2 regions of the Alloyangia pacifica genome follow, and region 1 is predicted to be linked to the other one. Evidence: riboswitches for the same ligand, from Rfam matches in the RefSeq annotation. Region 1 holds a riboswitch; the other holds the start of a gene.
The links. Region 1 has a riboswitch for cobalamin ahead of CEW88_RS24815 (ABC transporter substrate-binding protein). Riboswitches for the same ligand answer to the same signal wherever they lie in the genome.
Positions count from the first base shown of each region.

Region 2: linked by a shared signal. The riboswitch ahead of CEW88_RS21635 (energy-coupling factor ABC transporter permease) and the one ahead of CEW88_RS24815 (ABC transporter substrate-binding protein) in region 1 are both predicted to bind cobalamin.

Region 1 is NZ_CP022190.1:96,481-101,068, reverse strand. It holds gene CEW88_RS13475 (FecCD family ABC transporter permease) at 1-582, opposite strand, end outside; gene CEW88_RS24815 (ABC transporter substrate-binding protein) at 612-1,652, opposite strand; cobalamin riboswitch at 1,709-1,923, opposite strand; gene CEW88_RS13470 (ABC transporter ATP-binding protein) at 1,888-3,384, opposite strand; gene CEW88_RS13465 (ABC transporter permease) at 3,381-4,199, opposite strand; gene CEW88_RS13460 (ABC transporter permease) at 4,196-4,588, opposite strand, start outside.
Region 2 is NZ_CP022192.1:34,154-38,741, reverse strand. It holds gene CEW88_RS21655 (SDR family NAD(P)-dependent oxidoreductase) at 1-130, shown strand, start outside; gene CEW88_RS21650 (hypothetical protein) at 127-705, opposite strand; gene CEW88_RS21645 (hypothetical protein) at 730-1,047, opposite strand; gene cobF (precorrin-6A synthase (deacetylating)) at 1,329-2,081, opposite strand; gene CEW88_RS21635 (energy-coupling factor ABC transporter permease) at 2,135-2,809, opposite strand; cobalamin riboswitch at 2,864-3,042, opposite strand; gene CEW88_RS21630 (cobyrinate a,c-diamide synthase) at 3,038-4,411, opposite strand; gene cobM (precorrin-4 C(11)-methyltransferase) at 4,404-4,588, opposite strand, start outside.

The sequences.
Region 1 (4,588 bases):
GCGCACACCGCCAAGGCTGCCAAGCAGCCAGAACATGATGCCACGGGTCTGCTCGGCGCTGGCCGAGGAGGTGACGATGAAGGAGGTGGCGGCATTGAACAGCTGCGAGCCGGCGATGCCGGCAAGGATGACCCTCTCGGCACCGCGGCCCGCGCCGAAAGACAGCACCGCCACAAAGCCGAAGGCGAGGAGCGCCCCCGCCATGGCCCCTGCCGAAACCGTGACGGCCCCGGCACCGAGCGCGAGTACGATGACCAGCACCGCGCCGGTCGAAGCGCCGGCCGAAATCCCCAGCAGGTAGGGTTCGGCGAGCGGGTTGCGCAGCAGCGCCTGCAGCACCACGCCGCAGATCGCCAGGGAGGCTCCGGCGCACATGGCGACCACCGCCCGGCTCAGCCGGTAGTGCCAGACGATCCCGTCGCGGATCGGATCGACCGCAAGGTCGAGCCCGAAGAGTCGGTTGGCCAGCGTAGACAGGGCCTCGCGCGGGGTCACGCTGATCTCGCCGAAGAGAACCGCGCAGCAGGTCGCGAGGGTGAGGGCGACGCCACCGGCAAGCACGAAGGACCCCAGCCCCGTCAGAGGGCCGGAGCGGGTCCGGCGCGAAACGCTCACCGCGTAAGACCGATGTCTTTCAGGCCCGTCGAAAGGACCTCGACCCCGTCGACGGCCCGAAGCGTCGGGTTCATCGAATGCGCGGGCATCTCGATCAGATGTCCCGCACGCACTGCGCGCAGCTGGCTGGCAACCGGATCGCTTTCCAGAAACGCGCGTTTCGCCGCCACGTCGTCGCCGGGGAGGTTGCGCCGCTCCATGGTGCCAAGCACGATCACATCCGGATCGAGCTCTGAAATCGTCTCCCAGCCAACCAGCGGCCATTCCTCGTCCGAGGTGATCACGTTGCGCACCCCCAGAGCTTCGGAAATCCATGCCGGCGCCCCGAACCGCCCGGCCACATAGGCTTCGCCGGCGATCTCGGGCGACGAGAACCAGTAGAGCACCGAGACGTCCCTTGCCTGCAGCGCTGCCGCACCCGCCGTGGCCGCCTCGATCCGGGCGGCATTGGCAGCAACCAGGTCAGCCCCCCGCGCCGGCACGCCGAAGATCTGGGCCAGTTCGGTGATCTCGCGGTTCAGCAGATCGTCGCTCCAGGCCTGCGCGCGGACGCCGTCGCCGCTGCCGGCACTGAAGTCGCTCTTGGCGCATTCCGCAGGCGAGACATAGGTGCTGATGCCGAAATCGTCGAACTGCGCGAAGGTGCCAACCCGGGCCTGATCCGGGGCGATGTCGTTGATCCACTGCGCCGCGACGAAATCGGGGCGGGTCTTCAGCACGGCCTCGAAACCGGGCGAGTTGTCGGCGATGCGCGGCACGGCTTGCCCCGCGTAGGCCAGCGGCGCTGGCAGCGGCGCGAGCCAGATGGCGGTCCCGACGATATGCTCGGCGAGGCCGAGCGAGAGCAAAATCTCCGTCGTGCCTTGGCCGATCGAGACCACGCGCTCGGGCGGCTTGGCATAGGTCGTCACACGGTCGCAGTTGGGGATCTGCAACGGGTAGTCGGTCGATTCTGCAAATGTCGTTTCAGGAATGGGCAGCAAGGCGCAGCACAGCAGCGCAAGGCCGCGGAGGCGGCCCGAGGTTGTAAGAAACATCCGTATCCTTTCCCGGACACCCCGTCCGGTCGGTTGCGCAGGTGACGCCCCCGCGGGATCGCGGGGCCGGAACGGCAGGTCTCCTGACTTGCGGCCATGGTCCCGAAACCGCCTTCCCGCGCCATTTGGCCCAGTGGCTTCGCCCGGTAAGGGCGGGTGGCTCGGAACGGACGCTTACAGTTGCGGGGGCAGTCCCGGAGTCCGCGGCCCAAGGCCGCGTCACCGGGTTCCCTTTTCATCCCGGATGGGAACCGTTCGCGGCGAACCTCGGGGCGGCGCCGTGCTTTGTCAAGTTGCCATGCTCCCATCGGCCCGGCGTATCGGGGTCGCCCTGCATCCCGGCCGGGCAGTGAAGCGAAAGCCCCCGGTCGGCGGTCTTTGCCACCAGCGCCGGATCGTGGCTGACCAGCATGATGGCGCAGCCGTCGCGTTCGGCGGTGTCCACAAGCAGGCCGATGACCTCTGCCTGGGTGATCGGATCAAGACGCGAGGTCGGCTCATCGGCAAAGATGAAGGCCGGGCGCACCAGCAGCAGGCGCAGGATCGCCAGTCGCTGCAACTCCCCGCCCGAAACCTCGCTCGGCTTGCGACCCAGCAGCACCGGGGCAAGGCCGAGGCGCTCCATGTGGTGCTCGATCTGCCGCGGGTCCTGCCCATGCAGCCGCGCCACATCGCTCAGCGTGCGCTGAAGGCTCTGGTGCCGCGGAAAGGCCGCGACGGGATCCTGATACAGCTTCTGGTAGGCGCTCGCCCGCGATGCCGTGCGGGTGACGCGCCCGGCGGAGGGGCGGTGCAGCCCGAGCAGCACATCCCCCAGCGTCGATTTCCCACAGCCCGAGGGCCCGGTGATCCCGAAGATCTGCCCCGCGGCGATATCCAGCGACACATCACGGAAAAGCTCTCGGTCGCCGCGAGTCGCGGCGAGCCCCGCGGTTCGCACCACGCTGCTGCCCGCGGGCGCGGGCGCGCGCTTTTGCCATGTCTCGGGGTCTGCCGCGATCAGCCGGGCGGTGTAGTCGGAGGTTGGCGCGGCAAGGACATCGGCGGTGGGGCCGGACTCGACCACGCGGCCCTTGCGCAATACGACGATCTGACCGCCGACCCGCCGCGCCAGCGCAAGATCGTGGGTAATGACGATCAGCCCGCCGCCGCTGCCCACCTCCGCCATCAGCATCTCGGCCACATCGTCGCGGCGCGCGGCATCAAGCCCCTTGGTCGGCTCATCGGCGATGACGATCTGCGCACCCCCGGCCCGCGCCGCGGCGATGGCGACACGCTGCGCCATGCCGCCGGAGAGTTCATGTGGCAGTTTTGCTCCGGCACCCTGAAGCCCCAGCGCTGCCAGATCGTCACCGGCGCGGGTGCGAGCCTCGGCGGGGCTCAGGCCGCGCACCAGTTGATGCGCCTCGGCGACCTGCCGCGCGGCGGGCATTAACGGGTCCAGCGACAGCCACGGCTCCTGCGGCAGCACCGCGATCTGCCGCCCCCAGAGGCCGCGGAACTCGCGCGGCCGCGCGGCGCTGATCCGTCGCCCACCGATGTCGACCTCGCCCCGCGCCGAGAGGCTCTCGGGCAGCGTGCCCATGATTGCCTGCGCAAACAGGCTCTTGCCCGAGCCGGTCTCGCCGAGGATCACCAGCGGCACCCCCGGCTCCAGCGTGATCGACAGCGGCTCGACAAGCTGCGTGCCGCCGTCGTGGATGCAGATGTCCTTTGCGCTCAGAAGGGTCATGTCTCGCGGCTCCCGGCCAGAAGGGTGAGGCCCAGCAGCAGGCCGAAGGTGGCACTCACCGGCGCGAGCAGCGCATGCGGCGCCTCCTGCCAGTATGGCATGAGCTCGACCATCATCAGGCCAAGCTCGGGCGTCGGCGCGCGCATGCCGACGCTGACAAAGCCGAGCGCGGCGATGCCCATGATGGCCGTCGCCATGCCGAAGGCCCCCGCCGTCAGCATCATCGGGGCGATCTCCGGCCAGAGGTGGCGGCGGAAGACGTAGACCGGACCGAAGCCCAGAAGCCGGGTCGCCTGCACCGCCGGAGAGGCCAGCGTGTCGCGCACCGCGGCGCGGGTGAGGCGGAAGAACTCGACCCAGAGCACCAGCGACAGGCCCAGCCAGAAGCCGGTGGCGGTCGAGGGCATGATCGCCAGCACGATGAGCACCAGCAACAGGCCGGGCAGCGCCAGCAGCGCATCGGCGAGCGTGGTCAGCACGCGGTCGGTCCAGCCGCCCCGCGCCGCGGCGAGCGTGCCCAGCGTCAGGCCCAAGGCCCCGGCGGTGGCAACCGCCGCCAGAGCGATCAGCGGCGAGAGCCGCAGCGCATGGGCCAGACGGTGATAGATCGATCGGCCCAGATGGTCATAGCCCAAGGGCGCGCCCGCCTCGGGGCCGGCCAATGCCTTGAGCAGGGATTGAGCGAAGGGATCGCCCGGCACCAGCACCGGGCCGAGGATGGCGAAGGCCAGCGCCAGCGCCACCAGCGCGGCGCCAAGGCTGCGCGCCCAGGCAAAGCCCGTGCGAGCTGCGGGACGATGCGCGATGCTCGTCATGCCAGCCCCCTCGGGTCGAGTGTGCGGGTCACGGCATCGACACCGGCGTTCACCAGCACGAAGCCCAGCCCCAGCACCAGGGCGGTGGCCTGCACCATCGGCACGTCGCGGGCAAAGATCGCATGCACCAGCGCGTGGCCGATGCCGGGCCAGCCGAAGACCGACTCGACAATGACCACGCCCTCGACCAGCGTGACAAATTGCAGCCCAAGGTAGGTCACCAGCGGCACCGCGACGTTGCGCAGCCCGTGGCGCAACAGCACCTGGCGGCGCGACAGCCCCTTCCACTCGGCAAAGCGCCAGAACGGCATGGCAGCGATGCGCGCCATGGCATCGCGGGCGATCCGCGCGTTCACCGCGGCAAGGCCAAGCGCGAGGGTGACGGTCGG
Region 2 (4,588 bases), on a different replicon from region 1:
GGAGGATGAGATCGCCTCGGTGATCGTCTTCCTCTGCTCGGACAAGGCCAGCTACGTGACCGGGCAGACCATTGCCTCGGACGGCGGCTTCCAGTCGACCGGGGTGGGCCTTCCTGCGCTGCGGGTCTAACGCGCGCGGTTCAGGAACAGGCGGATCCAGCGGAAGATCAGCATCAGCGCCAGCGTGGTGGCGATCAGCCCGATCAAGTCGCCCACCGCGTAGATCGCCACGACCGCCACCGAGTCGTCGGGCAGGATATGCCCCGAGAACACCAGCGACTGGCCCGCCGAGTTGATCACCGAGGCCAGCGCCCCTGCCAGCAGCAGCCACTTCCAGTGAATTCGCGCCCGCTGCACGGCGTAGACGCGCCGCCCGGCCAGCGCCATTGCCTCGAAGGCGAGGGGCGCCGAGGCCGCGCCCACGGCGATGGACAGCAGGATCAGCGGCTGGGTCGGGGTGCTGATCTCCGCCCGCGTGAAGAGGGCCTCCGACAGGAAGGCGCCCAGAAACAGCGGCAAGAAGGCCCGCTTGCCGAGCAGCCAGGTCGAGAGCACCCGCACGCCATGCGGCAGGTAGGCCAGGCTGGCAAAGATGGTGAGCTCCGGCATGAGCCGCGACTGCACCGGGGTGATCAGAAGCGCGGTCAGGCCGTGTGCGAGGACATAGGCCAGGATCACCACGGAGAAGTTCTGTAGGACCGTCATGTCGGGCGCGCGCGGGGCAGGGGCTCAGCTCAGCGGCAGCGGCGCGCCGACAAGGTCGCTCCGCACGACGTAGGCCCGCGCCTTGGTGTCCGCCGCCCGTTCCAGAAGCCCGCGGTCGAGAAGGGTGCGGATGGCCCGGTAGAAGGTCGCCTGCGCGGTGCAGCGGACCAGCGCATGGTCGCGGATCTGCTCGGAGCTGATCACGTCGCCGGGCCGCTCGCAAAGTCCATGCGCGGCAAGGAGCACGTCGCGTTCCAGGCGGCTGAGATCTTCGAGACCGACATCGCGCTCGAGCTGGCGCAGCATCTCGCGGAGCTGAAGGATGGAGCTGAGTTTGTTCATGGCAGCAAGTCTTTGCGCAGCGCGGCCATGGGGTCAAGAAATGTCACAGGTCGCCGCCCAGTTAACTTTATCAATTTGATAATCTCTTGGAGTCAGGTGAGCTCCGTGCTACGCACCCGACGTGGCGTTAGGTCAAGAGTGCCTTTTTGACGAGTATCCGTGAGTGGTGGCGCCGCAGCTCATTTGAGAACCTTTCGCCTTGGTGCTTTCCGGCACCAAGGCTTTTCGTTTGGGGCTTCCGGGGACGAAGGGCCGGGATCCGGTCGTCGGACACGCAGGCGTCAGTCTGCGCCGTCCGCGGAGGCACGGCGAAGCAGGTAGGTGTCCATGATCCAGCCATGCTTCGCCCGCGCCGTCTGCCGCAGGGCGATGATCTCCTGCGCGACCTCGGCCAGCGGGCCGGAGCGGAGGATCTGCGCCGGGCTGCCGAGGTAGGCCCCCCACCAGATGTGCAGCCCCTCGGCAGGGAGCCCCGCGAAGCTGCATTCCCCGTCGAGCATCACCACCACGGTCTCCTCGCTCGAGGGCCAGCCCTGCGCGCGGAGGCGCCGCCCGGTGGTGAGTTTTACCGCGCCGTTCACGCTGTTGAGCGGGATCGCATGGGCGGCGGTCAGCGCCTGGATCGCGGTGATGCCGGGGACCACCCGCAGCCTCGGGGGCGGCAGCAGGCGCCCGGCGATGCGCAGCGTGCTGTCGTAGAGCGCGGGATCTCCCCAGACCAGCAGGGCGACCGGCCCCTCCGGCGCGCCGTGCAGCGCCGCGATCCAGCGCCGGGCGATCTCGTCGTGCCAGGCGGCGACGCGCTCGACATAGGGAAGCGCCGGATCGCGCACGGGGTAGGTGAAGGTGCGGATCTCGGCGTTTGTGCCCGCGGCCTCGAGGATCACCTGGCGCAGTGCCCGGAGGTCGTCTTTCGCCTCGCCCTTCAGCGGCAGCAGGATGACCGCCGCGTCGCGCAGCGCCTGCACCCCCTCGAGGGTCACATGGCCGGGGCTGCCGGTGCCGATGCCGACAAGCCAGAGGTCCTGGATCATGGAGTTGTCCTTGCGGTGGGTGCCCGGCCCCGCTCTGGGGACCGGGCGCTTGGTCAGGCGGTATAGAGCCTTGGCGCGAAGAGCCGGCCGAGCCCGGTGTCGCGCAGCGATTTCGCGGCGGCAAGCGCGGCGAGATCGGCCAGCGGCTCGATCAGCAGCACCAGCATGTAGGCGCCGCCGAAGGTCAGCACCGCGCCGAAGGTCTCGGCCGAGACGCCCTGGCCGTAGAAGACCCAGAAGGCGACCCAGGCGACGACCCCGGCCTGGAACACACCCGAGAGCTTCAGCACGTCGGCATAGCGCAGGTCCACATAGGCCGTGTCGGCGGGCACCACACGACGGGCGAGCGCCGCGGTTGCAAAGAGCGGCACCAGAAGCGTGGTGACATTGACGAAATACATCGGCAGGTCGCTGGGCGCGAAGAACAGCCCCTGCACCAGCAGACCCAGCGCCAGACCCATCGCGGCGGGCGCGGTGCCGAGCAGCAGGAAAAGTGTCGAGCCGAGGATGAAATGCACCTCAGAGACACCGACCGGGAAGTGCGGCAGCACCTCGAAGAAAACGAAGGTGCCAACGGCGGCCATCAGCGTGCGCGCGGCGAGCGAAACGAGATTGCTGCGCGCCGCGTCCTCTGCGGCGAGCTTGGCGGTATAGCCCGCGGCGCCTGCCGCGGTGACGGCGGCGAAGGCAAGTTTGGCGCCGTCTACGACGCCGGGTTCGATATGCATGATATTTCCTTTACGTGTGGCTGCCCCACCGGCAGCGAAATTGCCCCTGAGGGCGGGAAAGGGGGTCGCATGGCAGGTTTCCTGACTCGCGGATCGTCGCGCCTCGGCCCTTCCCGGCATGCCTGCCAGTGGATCTTCCTCGGCGCTCCTCGCTTACAGTTGCGGGGGCAGTCCGGGCCTCTCACCCGGTTCCCTTGCGTCCCGTGCGGGACACCATGCGGGGTCGGCTCAGCGCCGTGCTTTGGTCTGGATGCGCGCCTCCTCTTGTGCTTGTGCGCGGGGGGCAGACGGCTCCTCCGCCGAAATCAGGTGAAAGAAGGTTCCCGTGACCTGCCCGCGCCGCGAGCCGGTCTCGGCCACCGGGGCGCCATCGGCATCGGCGACCTCGGCCAGCGGCGGGTCGGGTTGCTCCAAAATGGTGGAGTAATGGAACTCATGGCCGCGCAGCGCCGCCCCGGCGTCGAAGCCCGGCATCGGCGCGCGCAGCACCGCGCGGCGATAGCCCAAGTGAAACTTGCGGGTCTCGTAGCTGGTGACGAGGCCCAGCAGGCCCGCCATTTCGTGCCGCCTGCCGCCTTTGTCGATCAGCCCCGCGCCAAGGGCCATGTAGCCGCCGCACTCGCCGTGGACGGGGCGCGTCTCGGCATGGCGGCGCAACCCGGCGCGGAAGGTGTCGGCGGCGGCAAGGCGCCCGGCGTGCAGTTCGGGGTAGCCTCCGGGCAGCCAGACCAGATCGGCCCCGGCGGCGGGCGGCTCATCGGCGAGCGGCGAGAACGGCAGGACCTCGGCCCCGGCGGCGCGCCAGCCTTCGAGAAGGTGCGGATAGGTGAAGGAAAAGGCCGCGTCCTGCGCCAGCGCGATGCGCTGCGCCGGGGGTCTGGGCAGGGCTGGCGCATCCTCGGGAAACGGCCCGCCCGCCGCGGCGGTGCGGAGCGCGGCAAGGTCCACGTGCTCGCGCAGGAAGGCGGCATAACCGGCGATGGCGGCTTCGAGGTCCGGATGCTCCACGGCCTGAATGAGGCCAAGGTGCCGCTCCGGCAGGGTCAGGTCGCCGCGCCGGGGCAGCACGCCGAGCACCGGCAGCCCGGCGCGCTCCATCCCGAGCCGCGTGAGCCGCTCGTGGCGGGGCGAGGCAACGCGGTTGAGGATCACCCCGGCGAAGGGCAGATCGGGCATGTACTGCCGGAACCCCAGCGCCGTTGCGGCGGCGGATTGCGCCTGACCGCCCACGTCGAGCACCAGCACCACCGGCCAGCCCATCGCCCGCGCCGTCTCGGCGCTGCTGCCAAAGCCCTGCTGACCGCGCGTGGCGACCCCGTCGTAGAGCCCCATCGAGCCCTCGGCGAGGCTGATGTCCGCCCCCGCCGCCTGCGCCGCGATCGCCTGCCAGAGGTGTGGTCCCATGGCCCAGCCGTCGAGGTTGAAGCTTGGCCGCCCGCTGGCGGCGCGGTGGAAGGCCGGGTCGATGTAGTCGGGGCCGGACTTGAAGGGCTGAACCGCCAAGCCGTCCTCCGCCAGCGCCCGCAGCAGCCCCAGCATCACCGTGGTCTTGCCGGTGCCCGACGAGGGCGCCGAGACCAGAAGTCCGGGAACCTCAGCCATCGGTCTGCGCCTCCTGCTCGGGGGTCCAGCCACTCCACGGGCTCTCGGCGCTTTGCGGGCGGTAGCGGCGGTCGTAGTCGGCTGCGTAAAGGCAGCTCTCGTCAAAGCCCTCGCCCGCCAGCGCCGGGCCGACGAGGATGAGCGCGGTGCGGGTGATGCCCGCGCCGAGCTTGCCCT